4 regions of the Pseudoalteromonas sp. CO325X genome follow, and region 3 is predicted to be linked to each of the others. Evidence: predicted binding sites of a transcription regulator. Region 3 holds the regulator's gene; each other region holds the start of a gene.
The links. Region 3 encodes sigma-54, which starts transcription at its own class of promoters, with help from an activator protein. Its sites were predicted from a motif close to GTTGGCACGNNNNTNGNNT; they were not measured.

Region 1 (4,201 bases), on a different contig from region 3:
CTAGAAAAGAGGGCTACGTATATAGTAACCCTTTTAGAACTTGGTGCGGGTTATTCGAAGTATCTCGCTAAATCATCAGAGCCACCTATATGTTGCCCACCAATAAATACTTGCGGTACCGTATCTCTACCGGATATCGCTTTTAAGCTGGTAAGCGACGCTTGACTACCCAACACAATTTCCTCAAAAGCAAGACCGTGCTGCGTAAGCATTGTTTTCGCTTTGGTACAAAACGGGCATCCCGGCTTTGTAATAATGCTTACTGGCTGTGGCTTACTTTGTTTGGGGTTAATATAATCAAGCATAGTATCTGCATCCGATACCTCAAAAGGGTCGCCTGGTTTTTGCGGCTCGATAAACATCTTCTCGACCACGCCGTCTTTCACGAGCATGGAGTAGCGCCAGCTACGTTTACCAAAACCTAGGTCGTTCTTGTCAACCAGCATGCCCATGCCGTCAGTGAACTCGCCGTTACCGTCAGGGAGTAAGGTAATATTGTCGGCCTCTTGGTGCTCAGCCCAGGCATTCATAACAAATGTATCGTTTACCGACACGCAGACAATGTCATCTACGCCATTTTGTTTTAGTACACCTGCAAGCTCGTTGTAGCGGGGTAAGTGTGTTGACGAGCAGGTCGGTGTAAACGCGCCGGGCAATGAGAAAACCACGACCGTCTTACCTGCAAAGATATCGTTTGAGGTAAGTTGTTGCCATTGCTCGCCTTTACGCACTGCAAATGTCACCTGAGGAATTCGTTGGCCTTCGCTGTTGTTTAATGTTGTCATACTGATAATCTCCTTTCGATGTGTTGGGTACAGTGTGACAAAAGCGAGTCGATTTGTATATCAGTAAGAATTGATGACTTTGATTGTTAAAACCGAACGTTGAACGTATCTTGATTTTAAATGGTACGCAGGAAGTGCTGAGCCAGGCTATTGGCTCAGTAACACTAAGTCGTTGAGTTGAATATTCGCTAGTGGCCGTTTACCAATATTAGTGGCAATGGCACTGTGTTGGTAAAGCTGATTCACTTCTACACGATGTAAGGTAGTTACCTGACGTGGCAAATGTTTGCCTGCATAGGTGGTGAGGTTGCTGCTATGTGCCAAAGTGAGTTGCTGGCCCATCATTAAGCCGTTGGCTTTACCTAAGTTGACAACTACTTGGTCACCATCAATATGCTGAATTAAGCCACGGGTCGGTAGGCAGCGCAGCTCATTGTTAAGGTCAAACATCACTTTTTCACTGAGCGCAGTAATGGCTCGTCCGTATTGGCTCTGCCAAAAAGTGCCACTGTTTACATCGATACGAGCGGTTTTTTCAAATTGCCAAGGCCCTTGAGTTTGATAGGCTTTTTGCCATATTTTTTCAAAGCTCAAGGCATCGAATAACGCAAACTCTACATTAAAATAGCGGTTATAGCTTTCGTCCTGCCAAAATGCATAATCATTATTTAATTGCTTGCCGGTGGAAATATCGGTGATTTGCGAAAGTAACACGTACTGACTGTTACTTTTGTCGCGAATATATTCCAGTACGTTTTCATCATACTGAAATTGCTGTGTAAAGAAGGGGCTAACATCCACCGCTTCTTTAAAATAAGGAATAGGCAGCATTGCTAGTTGCGTTTGGCTCATAATTGCGTAGAGCTGCTTAGTAAAAGCTGGGGCCACGTCAAATATTTGACCATAACGAGCTTGCTGTGGATTGTCCAATGCCGTGCGTGTGAGAGCAAAGTGGCTAACAAAGTCTTGTTCAGGGCATTGCTGTGGGTTGTCTAACACTTCAATTTGCATGGTGACACTGATCATGCCATCACTTTGTTGCTCTTCGAGCAGCTGCATTTGTTGTACTTGACCATGTGCTTGCAAAGAAAGGTGATCCTGAGTGAGCACGCCGTTAGTCAAGGTCTGCACACTGGATAGCTCCAGCCCTGAATATAATAACGCCTGTTTTATAGCGTCGCTGACCGCGCTGGCGCGTGCTGTTTCAGTATCTCCATCCTCTAAAGTCGCAACCCCTGTGGTTTGCAACCATTGGGCGCTGACACTCGGGCTTATTAGTGCAATCATCAGTGCGCACACAGATGCCAAATATCGCATAGTTATCCCACCTAAAAATGTTCTTGCAACAAAGACAGCAAAGAACATACCAACTCCCCCTGTAATAGTGGCATTTATCGTGCATACTACTGAGCATAGGTTTAGAGACAATCAATGTGGAGCAAAACATGCTACGAATGATGATACTGCTGATCAGCACATGGAGCATGCTCGGTTGCAGCAGCGTGTTTGATAAGCACGTTGAATATGCCATCGAGCAGCCTGACAATTATCCGATTTTACGTGCGATTGGCTACGCGCCTATTGCACCGCAGCCCGGTGAAAGCGCCCAGCAAAAATCGCTGATGGCGATGAAAGCTTCAAAGATAGAAGCTTACCGGGAGTTGGCGGAGCAGGTTTATGGCCAGCAAATGCAAGGGCAAACCACCGTTGCCAATGCCATTGCTGGAGATGATGTACTGCAGGCACGGGTTCAAGGGGTGATCCGAGGGGCTCGAGTTAAACGCAGTTATGTTGTTGGCGACAGTTATGCGACTGAATTAGAACTGGATATGAAGCTAGTACACGATCTTTACATTACTCAGAGTAAACCTCGCAAGGTAAAAAAGGTCACTTACTACTGAGGTGCTTGCTGATATATAACATTGCCCCAAGTGTACGCCTGTGCGCTTGGGTTTTATCTTTTCTTGCCTTTATACACCTGCATTTTTGCTTTAATTGCTAATATCAAACTTATTCTAAGCACCTCTTTATACTGCATTTACGGCCAACATCGGGTGCTGCAGAACTGAAAATCACTGCTATGCTTTAATAAATCAAACCCATTGCGTCCTAAGCGGTGCGCAGAAACTATGTAGGCTTTTAGGACGTAGTGAGCAGTGCGAAAATTATAAATAAAATACGGTGGCTGGGGCTAGGTTTAGTGTTCGCCATGACATTGCTCATGAGTGCCATTCACGCTGGCGCAACTATGGACAGCGACTTGTTTCAAACGCTTATGCGCAATCAATACGGTACTCAACGTTTACTGGTGGCGCAGCGCTGGCAGCAATTACTAGCTAGCTTGAGTGCGCAGCCCGAAACCCGCAAAGTGCAACTGGTCAATCAGTTTTTTGCCACGCAAGTGCGCTACCGCACCGACCAACTTCTCTACAAACAACAAGATTATTGGGCAACGCCATTAGAAACCCTGGGGCAGGGGCTGGGCGATTGTGAAGACTACGCCATAGCGAAATACGCGTCATTGAGGATGCTAGGCATCGCTGATAATAAGCTACGGCTTATCTATGTTAAAGCGCAAATAGGTGGCCCTCGCAGTCAAGAGTTTCAAGCGCATATGGTGTTGGGTTATTACCCGACACCCAGTAGCCAACCCATCATTCTCGACTCGCTGACAAGTGCTATTTTGCCAGCAGAGAAGCGCACTGATTTATATCCGGTTTTCAGCTTTAACAGTGAAGGTCTGTGGACTGCAACGTCAACCCACAGTGTGGCCGACCCTCGGGCGAGATTATCTCGCTGGCATTCGGTTTTAAAGAAAATGGAACAGCAAGGAGTTAGGTGGTGATAAAGCAAGCATCTACGGCGTCCAATGGGGCGCACCGTATATCTCTGGTGGTACAACTGTGGCTGGTGATTGTGGTTATTGCTTTGAGTGGGTTGATCAGCAGCGTACTCATTAGCGGATACAATGTTAAATCTAGCTTCACCGAAGAGCTTTATTTGAAAAACGCCGATAATGCCACAACCTTAGCGCTTGCGCTCAGTCAGATGGATAAAGACCCAGTGACCGTTGAGCTTTTCGTCTCAGCAGCCTTTGATACCGGCCACTATCAGCAGATTAAATTAGTCGATACACAGGGTGAAGTTGTGGTTGAGCGTTCGCTTACACAGCACGAACATGCCTCAGTACCTAGTTGGTTTGCACAGATGTTTGCTTTTAAGGTCGACGCCGGCGTTGCACAAATAAGCAATGGTTGGCAACAATACGGCACCTTGTATATTCAGAGTCAGCAAAGATATGCACTAGAAGCTTTATGGGACAATGTGCTCAATTTAGCCAGTGGTTTTGCCATTGTTGCGTTATTGAGCTGTATTGCTGCTTCACTCATTTTACGTTGGGTACTGAAGCCTTTAGA
Region 2 (4,201 bases), on a different contig from region 3:
TTGTAAGGCTATGTATTTAATACTTTTTTTGGTAGATGATACCGGGATTACAACGGATCATATCGAACTCGGTACTCAAGCCTGTCATTGATTCACTCGCTCCTAAAAACAAATATCCCTTAGGGTTAAGCGCTTGCGCGAATTGACCAATGATCTTGGCTTTTACTTCCGGAGAAAAATAAATAAGGACGTTGCGACAAAAGATAATGTCAAACTTACCCAGCAACGCATATGAATCCAGTAAATTCAAATGGCGAAAGCTCACCATACGTTTTACATTGTCATTAACTTTAGCCATACCGTTGCCGCTATCGCTAAAAAACTTTTTGCGTCTTTCAGCACTGAGCCCTCGAGCCAATGCCAATGAGTCATACTCAGCATTTTTACAAATATCGAGCATGGTATTAGAGATATCCGTACCGATTATTTGCGCTCCCGAGGACAGTTGACCTGGGCGGGACTGTTGATATTCGGCCACTGACATCGCTATTGAGTAGGGTTCTTGCCCTGAAGAACTGGCCGCCGACCAAATTTTTACCGGCCGACGTAAATCTTTGCACTCAGGTAAGAGCTTTGTCTTCAATAATTCAAACGGATAAGAGTCGCGAAACCACAATGTTTCATTGGTGGTCATGGCATCAACAACAGCGGCACGAAGTTGCCGCTCATGCGGGCTCAACGTTTTACTAACCAACTGCGACAAAGATTCAACGCTAAAGCGAGCCATCAGCGGAGCCAAGCGACTTTTAACTAAATAAAGTTTGTTATCACCCAGCACAATGCCACACTGCTGTTCTAAAAATGCACGAAACTGGTTGTATTCACCGAGCTCTAAATGCTTATTTTCCAAATTACTCTCACCTAACTCACTTGAAGCGGTTACAAGACAAGGCGGCATTAATCACAATGCACCCACTTTTTAACTGCTGTAGCCAGTTCGTCGGGGTTAAATTTGGCAATAAAATCATCTGCCCCAACTTTTTCTATCATCGCATGGTTAAATACGCCACTTAAAGAGGTGTGCAGTATCACATGCAATGGTGCCAGCTTCGGATCCGCTTTGACCTCTGCTGTTAAGGTATAGCCGTCCATCTCTGGCATTTCCACATCCGATATCAGTAACGCCACTCGCTCAGTGATATCATCTTTGCAGTCGAGCTTCGCTATTTCTTTTAATCGCAGCAGGGCCTCTTTACCGTTTTTCGCCAGCTCAGTTTGCACCCCGAGAGGCTCCAGTGCCCGTTTTACTTGATTACGCGCCACGGCAGAGTCATCGGCAATAAACACAATACGCTCACCGAGATCTTTCTGCATCTCGCCATCTGAGGCAATGCCCTCACTGACCTCGGTATTAACAGGGCTGATCTCTGCAAGAATTTTTTCGACATCCAAGATTTCTACGAGCTCGTCATCAATCTCAGTCACTGCGGTAAGGTAAGAATAACGCCCCGCACCTGACGGCGGTGGCATAATCTTTTCCCAGTTCATATTGACGATACGCTCAACGCCACCCACCAAAAACCCCTGCACAGAGCGGTTATATTCGGCGATAATAATAAAGCAATTTTCAATATCAGTGATGGCCGGACCGCCTACTGCCATAGACAAATCGATGATAGAAATGGTTTGTCCACGAATATGCGCTACCCCACGAATATAAGAATTCGTTTTCGGCATATTTGTTAGTGGTGGACACTGAAGGACTTCTCTAACTTTAAAAACGTTGATCCCGAACCGCTGGCGTCCTTTTAGTTTAAACAGCAATAATTCAAGGCGGTTTTGACCCACAAGTTGGGTTCGTTGATTGACAGAATCTAAAATGCCAGCCATCGGATTCTCCTAGCATTAATTTACAACTTCGCACACTCGCGCCAAATAGGAACGCATTTTGCTTCTTAGCTTCATACGTTAGTATAACTACGCTAGAACGCCCAGTTTTTGACGCTTCGTAGTTATACCCTGTTTTACCCAATAAGCATAGTCGAAACATGGTGAGTATGTTCAAAAAAATTCAACTTTTCCAAAGCTTATGGTTAATAGCCGGTGTATTAATAAGCTCAACGGCTGAGGCAAACAACAGCCAACAACAGCGCTATGATCGCCACGCTTTGCAAACGCTTGCTGAGCAATACATCACAGAGCAAGCGCACATTCAGCCCGATCAAGAGCTGCAAGTGCAAGCGATGGACTTAGATGCGCGCATCGGTCCTAGAGAGTGTGCAGTAACACCGCAAGCCTCTACGGCTAGCGCTCCGCCATTTAATCGGCAGGTAACAGTAAAACTTAAGTGTCCAAGTCCTGCTCTTTGGAGTCAGTATGTCCATGTACGCATCAGTAAGCTCTCTACTATCGTGGTCGCCAATGATCACATTGCCCGTGGGCAAATTATTAGTGCTGATGATTTAACTACGGAGCAGCGTCCGCAACATTTTGTTCGCGCTCGCTACATAGAGCAGCCAGAAGTTATTGTCGGCAGCCGTAGTAAACGCAGTATTCGCAGAGGATTGCCAATTAGTATGAATCAGTTGTGCATGGTGTGTAAGGGCGATAATGTGAGCATTATTGCCCGCTTTAACGGACTCACTATAAAAACATCTGGAGAAGCGCTAGAAGATGGCGGTGTCGGCGATAATATTCGCGTGCGTAATGTAAAGTCTGGCCGGCTAATCAATGCCAAAGTAACAGCAGTGGAAACCGTGGCGGTTAATATTTAAATTTTATGCTAAAGTATTGGCTAGAATGGCCGATAAACAGTGCAAAGGTCAATATAGCTTAGGTAATTAGTGATGGTGAATCAAGTCAACAAAGGCCAGCAAGGCTCGGTGTACAACACACCACAAAATAAAGTGGAGCAACAAAAGCTCAACCAAACGCAAACTCAAGGTAATGAGGCAAATGCAAAAGCCAGTACTAAGGCTGCAGCAGATTCAGTAAGCCTTACCCCACAAGCAAAGCAAATGAAGTCTTTGCAAGAAAAAGCTGAGCGCTCATCAGGGTTCGATCAACAAAAGGTTGACGAATTAAAGCAAGCTATCAGTGAAGGAAAATATCAAGTAGATAGCGAAAAGCTTGCTAAAAACATCGCTGCGTTTGAGTTCGATTTGTATGGCTGATTCAGCACTTAGTGTAGCTCTCGGCCAACAGCTCTCAAGTTTACAAAACTTGCTACAGCTACTTGAAGACGAGCTGAGCGCTATTGCTGGGCGCAGTGGTGATGAGCTGAAGGAATTAACGCCTAGAAAAGAGCAAGCGCTTGTTCAAATTCAGCAACAAGACCAGCATATTGCTCAGCTATTGAAAGCGCAAGAGCAAGAGGTATTAGCGCCGCACCAAGAGATGATAGAGCATGCACAGACTTTATTGCTAAAATGCAAACAGCAAAATCAAGTGAACGCCCAAGCTGCTCATAATGCTCAACTCACTGTCAAACAACTCAAAGATATTCTTATCGGCGCACCAAGTTCATTAACCTATGCTGCCGACGGTGGGATTGACCGCAGCGAAAATAAAATCGTAAAGAATTTAAAAGCCTGAACCTACTAAGCTAAATATTGATTTGAAAAAGGGAGCCTGAGCTCCCTTTTTTGTCTTTTATAATTCGCCTTTGCCTGAGCTATCCAGCATCGCTTTGAGCACTTCATCTTCGCCAACAGTGGCATAATGCGAGGCTCCTCCAAAGCCATGCTCCTCACTTGTTACTGTTTGCTCTGAGGCTAAATCATCAAATTGAGCTAATACTTCTTCTGCCTCACCGGGATTATCCAAAATTGACTCTGCTCCTAACAAGCCCGATTCACTGATAGCTTGCTCGGCACTGACTGTGATTTCTTTTACTTGGTTAAACTCGGTAAACTGCTCATTATTTAAGCTAAAACTTACAGCCTCATAATCCAGAGTCTCAACACTGGCATAATGGCTTTGACTATCAGTTTCTTCAACCACCACCTCTTGAGCGGAAGCGCTGATCTCTAAAGGTTGCTCTGCTGAGGAGTTTTCATAAATAGAGCCACTATCAAACACCTGATTATTGGTATCTTTTACTAAATAGTTGCCCGCATCATCAATGGTCACGAAATAATAATCCTCACCACTGAGTAAATCTAAATCAAGTAATGAGAGAGTATATCCCCAGTCCCCACTAGCGTCAGTGGTTGTACTCGGGTAAGTATTTAGAACATCCAAGTCAATACCCAATAGGCCA
Region 3 (4,201 bases):
AGTCGGCGTGGGAGATGAGTACATCAAGAAGCTGCTTCTCTTCACGAATAGCGACATCCAACGTCATATTTTGCATTGATAAGGGGTGTAGCCGACGAGTTTCAGAGAAACGCTTAATCAACGTTTGTTCGTCACTATCAAGGTAAAATAGCGAAGGCTTAGCAAACTCAGGCAGATAAGCGAGAATGTCGTTAAATTCATGCTGCTCTTTGGGCAAATTGCGCACGTCGATACTGACGGCAATTTTGTCATAATTTGCCGAAACACTGCGCACCAAAGAGGGGAGTAAAATAACCGGGATGTTATCTACGCAATAGTACCCAAGGTCTTCGAGCACCCGTAACGCGACTGATTTTCCAGAACCCGAGCGACCACTGACAATGATAAGTTCCATCCGACAACTCCTTGTTTTACCCCAAGACGCACATTTAAACGACACCATGAATCAATACGGCGCGCATTAGTCGGCGATCAATTGATAAAGCTCTTGATCGCTGCTGGCTGAGCGCAGTTGTTTACACAGTTGTTTGTCTTTTAGTTTATCAGCAATTGTCGCTAAGGTCTTCAGGTGTTGTTCAGTCTCATTGGCCGGCACTAAAAGTGCGACAAAGATATCCACCGGAAGGTTATCAATGGCATCAAAGTTAATGGCTTCGCGATTAGTTACAACAATGGCAATGGTACTGTCGATACCATCGAGACGGCCGTGCGGAATAGCAACGCCTTTACCTATACCGGTACTGCCCAGCTTTTCGCGGGTCAGCAAAGCATCAAGTACCGATTGCTCGCTGAGGTGAGGGCTGTGCTGATGTGCCACCTGAGAGAGGTACTCCAGCATTCTTTTTTTGCTATTAAAAAGGACCGCAGCTTTGCTGCAGTCCTTGCTAAAGAGTGAATCTAGGTTCATGTTAGTGACGAGATAATTTCTCTTTATGTTTAATCACTTGACGGTCGAGCTTATCAATTAAGCCGTCGATCGCCGCATACATATCCTGGTGCTCTGCGGTTGCGAACAGTTCACCACCGTTAACGTGAAGAGTAGCTTCTGCTTTTTGTGTTAGTTTTTCAATATCAAGAATGACATGCACATTATTTATATGGTCAAAGTGACGCTCTAATTTTGCAAATTTGCTATTCACATAGTTGCGAAGAGAATCAGTGATTTCTACGTGACGACCGGTAAGATTTAATTGCATAAGCATTTTCCTTCTTGTCTAACGTCTATATCAAACTTTTACGCTGATTTGACGGTGGAATGGCTAGCGATTCACGATATTTAGCTATCGTGCGCCGAGCCACTTTAATTCCTTGCTCGGCTAGTACGTCGGCAATCTTGCTATCACTCAACGGCTTAGCAGGATTCTCCGCAGCTACTAGCTTTTTGATCAATGCTCGAATCGCTGTGGACGAGCATTCACCTCCGTTTTCGGTTGTAACATGGCTGGAGAAAAAGTACTTCAGCTCAAAAATACCCCGTGGTGTATGCATATACTTTTGGGTGGTCACACGGGAAATCGTTGACTCATGCATTTCCACCATTTCGGCAACGTCATTAAGCACCATTGGCTTCATTGCCTCTTCACCATGTTCAAAGAATGCCTGTTGTTGTTGAACAATGCAATTAGTTACTTTAAGTAGCGTATCATTGCGTTGCTCCAAGCTCTTTATAAACCATTTCGCTTCTTGTAAATGCGAGCGAATAAATTGACTATCACTTTGCGACTTACAGCTTCGCGACATTGATGCATAGTGATCGTTAACGCGGATCTTAGGCATACTATCTGGGTTTAATTCAACCACCCAGCGGCCTTTAACTTTCTTCACCGATACATCTGGAATCACATACTCTGACTGCTCTCGCACAATCGTGGCTGCAGGAGTTGGATTTAAACTGTGTATCAGTGTCATCACCTCTTTTAACTGCGCTTCTTTAAGCTTAGTCTTTTTCATCAAGGTGCGATAGTCACGACTACCAAGCAAATCAATATAGTTACAAATTACCTCTTTGGTCTCTTCAAGCCAAGGAGTTTGTGGGTCAAATTGCTTGAGCTGGATCAACAAGCACTCTTGTAAAGAACGCGCACCAATTCCTACTGGATCAAAGAGTTGGATACGCTTAAGGACGGCTTCAATTTCATCGAGCTCGATACCATCGTCTTGTTCGTCATGGTTCAAGCTTTCCAGCAGATCTTCACAACTGACCGTTAAAATGCCGTTGTCATTGATGGCTTCAATGATGGCTGTGGCGATGGCCTCGTCGGTGGCACTAAAAGGTGTTAATTGCAGCTGCCACATCAAATAATCGTGCAGCGACTCGGTGGTTTCGCCTTGATAGATAGACTCATCTTCTGGCATAGGCCCAGAGGAGGCAACGGGAGCCGCACTAATATACTCATCCCAAGACACATCCATGGGCAAGTCCTCACTGATGGACTCGTTGTTCATGGCATCAGCACTTTCAACTTCATCTTTGCTGGCACTGGCCGTCTCGGCGATGTCGTTATTTTGGCTGTCGGACGTCGACTCTTTTTGCTCTTGGTTGTCGTTATTGTCGGCGTAATTGTCTTCTTCAACTTCAAGTAATGGGTTGGCGTCCAACGCCTCTTGAATTTCTTGTTGGAGATCCAAAGTACTGAGCTGCAACAGGCGAATCGCTTGCTGCAATTGTGGGGTCATTGTTAATTGCTGGCCTAGGCGCAGCTGTAATGATTGCCTCATGTATCTCTAACAATCCTTTAATCGTTATAATCTAAACTGCTCACCCAAATAGACGTCGCGAACCGTTTGATCGGCAAGAACTTGCTCTGGAGTGCCGGAAGCAATGAGCTCGCCATGGGAAACAATGTATGCGGTTTCACATACGTCTAGGGTCTCTCGCACATTGTGGTCGGTGATTAATACACCAATGCCACGATTGCGCAGATGCTCTATGATTTTCTTTATATCTAACACTGAAATAGGGTCGACACCAGCAAAAGGTTCATCCAACAAGATAAACTTGGGGTTTGCCGCCAATGCTCGCGCTATTTCTACCCGGCGACGTTCGCCACCAGATAACGCCATTCCTTGTGAGTCTCGAATGTGCTGTATATTGAACTCATCAAGCAGGCCCTCAAGCTCGCTTTCACGCTCGGCTTTGCTTAAGCCCTTGCGGGTTTCTAGGATGGCCATCAAATTTTGAAAAACTGTCAGCTTTCGAAAAATAGATGACTCTTGCGGTAAATAACCAATACCTAAGCGCGCACGAGAATGCATCGGCATCAAGGTGATATCCTCATCATCAATACTGATGGTGCCTTTATCACTGGGTACCAAGCCGACTATCATGTAAAAAGTAGTTGTCTTACCGGCTCCATTAGGGCCGAGCAAGCCGACGATACTACCCGCTTGCACCTCTAAGCCAACACTTTTGACGACCTCCCGGCCTTTATAGCTTTTCGCTAGTTTTTGTGCTTTAAGAGTCGCCATTATTGCTCTTTCTCCGGCGTATCGTCACTTTGTGGTGTTAATGTTGTGCGCACTCGTGTGCTGGAGTTTTCATCTTTTTCAGCGGTGATCAGCTGTTTGGCAATATCATAGCTTATGGTTTCGGCAACGATATGCTGGTCGGCCATGGCAATCTTGGCATCACCTTGAATTTTAAGGGTTTCAGAGGCGACATCATAACGAATTTCCAGCGCCTGTGCAGAAATCTCTGTGCCATCTTCCATCACTTCGGTGTACACGGCTGGTGAGCCGGTGGCTACGAGCAATTGCTTGTTATCCCCCAATTCTGGACGACGGTGAGCTTCAAGGCGGTCAGCTTTTATTTCCCGTTTGCCGTGAACAATATGCACGTTCTTATCAAAAATAGTGATATTTTCTTTGATCAGTGCTTGTTGTTTGTCGGCATCAATTAACACTTCCTTGGCGGTGATTTGCTCAGCAATCGCGCTGGCAGAGCACAAGCCAATTGCGATGGATGTAATTAATGCACTGATTTTATTGGTCATAATATATTGTTCGCGTATGTTCTGTTAATTCAACTATCTCTGTATTGAGGTCTGCTTTCAAGCCTTGCCCAGTGATCTTCATATTCGGGCCACTTAATACTACAGCCTGCTCGGACTCCATGCGCTGGCTATCTATATCAACTTGAATGGCCTCAGCGCTGACCTTCTCAATCATCGCCCCTTCTTTTAAGTTGGTGGCGGTGACGTTA
Region 4 (4,201 bases), on a different contig from region 3:
AAATCCGTTGCCGGAATCTCTTTGCCCATTCCCTGCTCTAAACCAGCCTGCAAATTGCCCGACCCCGCATTAGCGGCAAATGGTAAGCCGTTGACGGTGGGCAAAGTGAACAGATCACCGCCTATTTCACCGTTGGCGTCCATCCCCAAGCGGTTTTGCTGATTGAAGGCGTCGGCTAATGATAAGCCCATTTGTCCTAGCTGATTTTGCGCCGGTATAAGTACCTCATCTCGATAAGCCAACAGGCCACCAATCTCGCCTTTTAAGCTGTTGGTATCAATCTCTAAGCTATTGGCTTGCCCGGAGGTCACATCAAGGCGAAGTTCCTTAAGGTTCGGATCTGGGTCGCCATTTAACGAGAACAAGTTAAAGCTACCATTTTCCATAACCAAGGCTTCACCTGTGGACATGAACACCAATTTTTCACCGTGAGGTCCGTCAAGTGTTTCTAGGTTCATTAGCTCTGAAAGATCTTTAATCGCTTTGTCGCGCTCGTTATAGACCGAGCTGGCATCAGCTTGATCTTTCTTGCCATGAACAGCGGTAATTTGGTTGTTCAGCTCACTAATTTTCTCAATTAAGCCATTGGCTTCATCAGCAAGGATCCCAAGCTGATCATTCACCACACTCTTTTGTTGCGACACAATCCCTGACAACCTATCCATCTGATTAACAAAGTTTTCCGCGTTGGTGAAGAACAACGAGCGGGTAACATTGTTAGAGGGCTGATTCAGCGCCTCTTGCAAATTATTAAACATGCCATTGATTTGCGTAGACAGGCTATTGGACTCCTCAGAGAACTGGCTATCAATACGCTGTGCTTCCTCCATAAAGCGCTCAAAGAAGGAGCGATTAGAGGTATCTCTATTGAGTTGCTGTTGTGCAAACTCATTGAGCAAACGATAGGTTTGCCCACGGCCGACCTGATTGTCGAAGGTGGTGCCATGCTCTGTACGCTCGCGCACGTAGCCTTCGGTATTAATATTGGCAATATTTTTACTGGTAGTATTAAGCAGCTCGGTATTGGCACGAATGCCTGAACTGGCAATGTTTAGTAGGTTAAATGACATGATCTACTCTCCTTGCCTTAGCAGATCACCGGCTAGGGCGCGTAATTCGCTTTGTCCTAACACACGTTTAATTTTCTCTGCATACTGTGGATCGGTGGCGTAGCCAGCTTGTTGTATAGCGTCGATAAACTGATGAGGCTTATCGGCCACATCTAAAGCCTGCTGGTAACGGGGATTAGTTTTTAAAAATGAGACAAAATCATCGAAACTTTGTTTAATAGAGTCATACACTCGGAACGGTTCTTTACGCTGAACCGCAACTCCTCCTTCATACTCTAATGTTGGTTTAACAGTCGCTTCCCCCTGCCAGTCACGGTGCGCTTTGATATTAAATAAATTGTTCGAACTTTCGCCGCTCGCAGTTTTAATAATGTGCTTGCCCCAACCAGTTTCCAATGCTGCTTGAGCAACCATAACACCGGGGTGCACACCGATTTTACCAGCTGCTTGACGGGCAACGTCCCACACCCCTTCGACAAACTCCTTGGCATTGGCGAAATCGGCTTTGTGAGCGATAGGAGATGCCTCAGTGTATTGTTCTTGAGTTTTCACTTGCGCGTTGTTTAACCGCGCATCACGCAAAGCTGACGCAGGCATATAGCTGTCTTTTTGTGGCGATAACTGTTGCACAATCAAATCGGCCAAGCCCAGTGAGCCATTCGCCGATAACTCACTGGAAAGCTGCTGATCATGCATGTCTTGGAAGTATTTAACGCTGCTGGCATTAAACGGACTGTCTTCGTCTTCGAAGGCTTCATTGGCTTTGCGCATGCTTTTGAGCAGCATTTGCGTAAAGATAGACTCAAACTGCTGCGCTGCTTGCTTTAGGGCCGCGCGCTCGCCGTCGCTGCCGGCTGGCTGTTTTAACGCATCTTGACGAAGCTTATCTAAGCTATTGAGATCGAAGACGCTTTGCGTTTGCAGTTGGTTAGCATCCATAAGACTGACAAAGTTATGACTAGATGCAAAAACTAAAGCAAAAAACGTACCACTGACTTTATAGCTCTGATTAACAAGAACTTAGATGGCTATAAAAACAGCAAACCCCAAGGCTTTGGGCACTTGGGGTTTGCTGTTGCAGTATCAGATTTAAATGACCACCAACTGACCATTAATAGCACCAGCCTCTTTTAACGCCTCAAGAATGGCCATTAAATCTCCCGGTGCGGCGCCCACTTCATTAATTGCGCGCACAAGATCATCTAAACTCACCCCGGGGTCAAAAACAAAGGCACGCGAGTCGTCTTCACGCACATCAATAATACTTTGATTGGTAACCACCGTCTCACCCTCGGCCAATGCATTAGGCTGCGACACTTCTGCATTTTCGGCGATGGTCACCGTGAGCCCGCCATGAGTAATAGCCGCTGGCTGCAACTTAACATTTTTGCCAATCACTATGGTACCGGTACGGGAGTTGACAATGATTTTCGCAGCATTATCGGCAGGAGTGAATTCAAGGTTCTCCAGCGTCGATAAATAAGCGACTCGTTGCGAAACATCACGTGGGGCAGTTACGCGCACTGACGCCGCGTCCATTGCCATTGCGGTATTCGGCCCGACGAGATTATTAATGGTATCGGATAAGCGCTTCGCGGTAGTAAAGTCAGGACGATTAAGGTTAAAGGTAATGTAATCCCCTTGGGTAAAGGGGCTTGGGATCGCGCGCTCGACAATGCCGCCATTAGGAATTCGCCCCACAGTTGGCGTATTGACCACCACACGTGAGCCATCAAGCCCTTGCGCGCCTAATCCACTGACAACTAAACTACCTTGAGCAATAGCATAAATATTACCATCGACACCTTTCAAGAAGGTTTGCAATAAGGTACCACCGCGTAGGCTCTCAGCACTGCCTACTGAAGAGACAGTGACATCCATACTCTGGCCGGGTTTGATAAACGCCGGCATATCCGCATGAACGGCAACCGCTGCAACATTATTAATCTTTGGCTTGAGGTTGGCCGGCAAAGTAATGCCAAAGTTATTCAACATCGCTTTAAAGCTTTGTTCGGTAAAGCGGCTCTTCTCTCCCGTGCCAGGCAGACCCACAACCAGACCATAACCCACTAACTGGTTACTACGTACGCCCTCAACCATGGCCACATCTTTGACACGCTCGGCAAAACTTTGCCAGCTAGTCAACGCCATGCAGAACACGATAAGGTTTAACCATTTCATGACTGGACTCCTTAGAATGGGAACAAAGTGCTCATAAAGAACCGTGATAGCCAACCGGCACTTTGCGTTTCTTGCAGCTCGCCTTTGCCAGAATATTGAATACGCGCATTAGCGATACGGCTACTTTCTACGGTGTTTTCGGAGCTCACATCAGCTGGGCGAACAATGCCTTCTAAGCGAATAAACTCCTGCCCAGTATTAAGCGTTAACCATTTTTCGCCACGAATCACCAGGTTACCATTGGGCAGCACACGCATCACATTCACGGAAATATTGCCTGACAAACTATTGGATTGATTAGATTTAGCGTCGCCGGTGAACGAAGCATCTGAGTTCACACCCATTTGAATGCTATCTCCACCGATATTGACCGGATTGCCGCCTAAACCAATAACCGGCTCTAACCCCAGCTCGGTCTCCCTGTCTGTTTCCGTTTTTGCCGTTTTTGATGCTTGCGTTGACTCACGCAGTACCACAGTAATGATATCTCCAGTACGCAACGCTTTCTTATCGGCATACAAATCGTTCGCCAATACGGGATTGAAAAGGCCGCCACTTTGGGTCATGTTTTGTGTTGCTTCCTGCGGATACATCGGCGCATAGTAAGGGTCGTTTTCGACAACATGGGAGTTTTGTGTAGAAACACACCCTGTAGCAAGTACAAAAGTAATTGATAGTGCAATTGGCCTAATCATAATGCCCCCACTTATAGCTGCTGATTAATATAGCTGAGCATCTGGTCTACAGATGAAATCACTTTAGAGTTCATCTCATAAACACGCTGTGTTTCAATTAAGTTGACCAGCTCTTCGGTCACATTAACGTTCGAGGTTTCCAATGCTCCTTGAACAATAATACCCAAGCCGTCTACTCCCGGGTTACCTTGCACCGGAGCGCCACTGACGGCAGTTTCGGTATACAGGTTCTGGCCCATGGGCTCAAGACCCGAC

Region 1: EXT46_RS03045 (flagellar assembly protein T N-terminal domain-containing protein) is a predicted target of sigma-54. The motif match lies at 2,138-2,156, and genes of this name have one in related genera.
Region 2: flgA (flagellar basal body P-ring formation chaperone FlgA) is a predicted target of sigma-54. The motif match lies at 1,876-1,894, and genes of this name have one in related genera.
Region 4: flgJ (flagellar assembly peptidoglycan hydrolase FlgJ) is a predicted target of sigma-54. The motif match lies at 2,045-2,063, and genes of this name have one in related genera.

What each region holds. Positions count from the first base shown of each region.
Region 1 covers NZ_SGPG01000009.1:74,162-78,362, reverse strand. Annotated here, with positions in the region: gene EXT46_RS03050 (glutathione peroxidase) at 51-785, opposite strand; gene EXT46_RS03045 (flagellar assembly protein T N-terminal domain-containing protein) at 933-2,102, opposite strand; gene EXT46_RS03040 (LPP20 family lipoprotein) at 2,231-2,686, shown strand; gene EXT46_RS03035 (transglutaminase-like cysteine peptidase) at 2,995-3,630, shown strand; gene EXT46_RS03030 (LapD/MoxY N-terminal periplasmic domain-containing protein) at 3,627-4,201, shown strand, end outside.
Region 2 covers NZ_SGPG01000009.1:57,071-61,271, forward strand. Annotated here, with positions in the region: gene EXT46_RS02980 (protein-glutamate O-methyltransferase CheR) at 17-850, opposite strand; gene EXT46_RS02985 (chemotaxis protein) at 898-1,830, opposite strand; gene flgA (flagellar basal body P-ring formation chaperone FlgA) at 1,998-2,714, shown strand; gene flgM (flagellar biosynthesis anti-sigma factor FlgM) at 2,787-3,113, shown strand; gene flgN (flagellar export chaperone FlgN) at 3,106-3,534, shown strand; gene EXT46_RS03005 (retention module-containing protein) at 3,592-4,201, opposite strand, start outside.
Region 3 covers NZ_SGPG01000020.1:119,881-124,081, forward strand. Annotated here, with positions in the region: gene rapZ (RNase adapter RapZ) at 1-394, opposite strand, end outside; gene ptsN (PTS IIA-like nitrogen regulatory protein PtsN) at 461-907, opposite strand; gene hpf (ribosome hibernation promoting factor) at 909-1,196, opposite strand; gene EXT46_RS10510 (RNA polymerase factor sigma-54) at 1,222-2,718, opposite strand; gene lptB (LPS export ABC transporter ATP-binding protein) at 2,743-3,468, opposite strand; gene lptA (lipopolysaccharide transport periplasmic protein LptA) at 3,468-3,992, opposite strand; gene lptC (LPS export ABC transporter periplasmic protein LptC) at 3,982-4,201, opposite strand, start outside.
Region 4 covers NZ_SGPG01000009.1:48,482-52,682, forward strand. Annotated here, with positions in the region: gene flgK (flagellar hook-associated protein FlgK) at 1-1,070, opposite strand, end outside; gene flgJ (flagellar assembly peptidoglycan hydrolase FlgJ) at 1,074-2,009, opposite strand; gene EXT46_RS02940 (flagellar basal body P-ring protein FlgI) at 2,160-3,251, opposite strand; gene flgH (flagellar basal body L-ring protein FlgH) at 3,263-3,943, opposite strand; gene flgG (flagellar basal-body rod protein FlgG) at 3,958-4,201, opposite strand, start outside.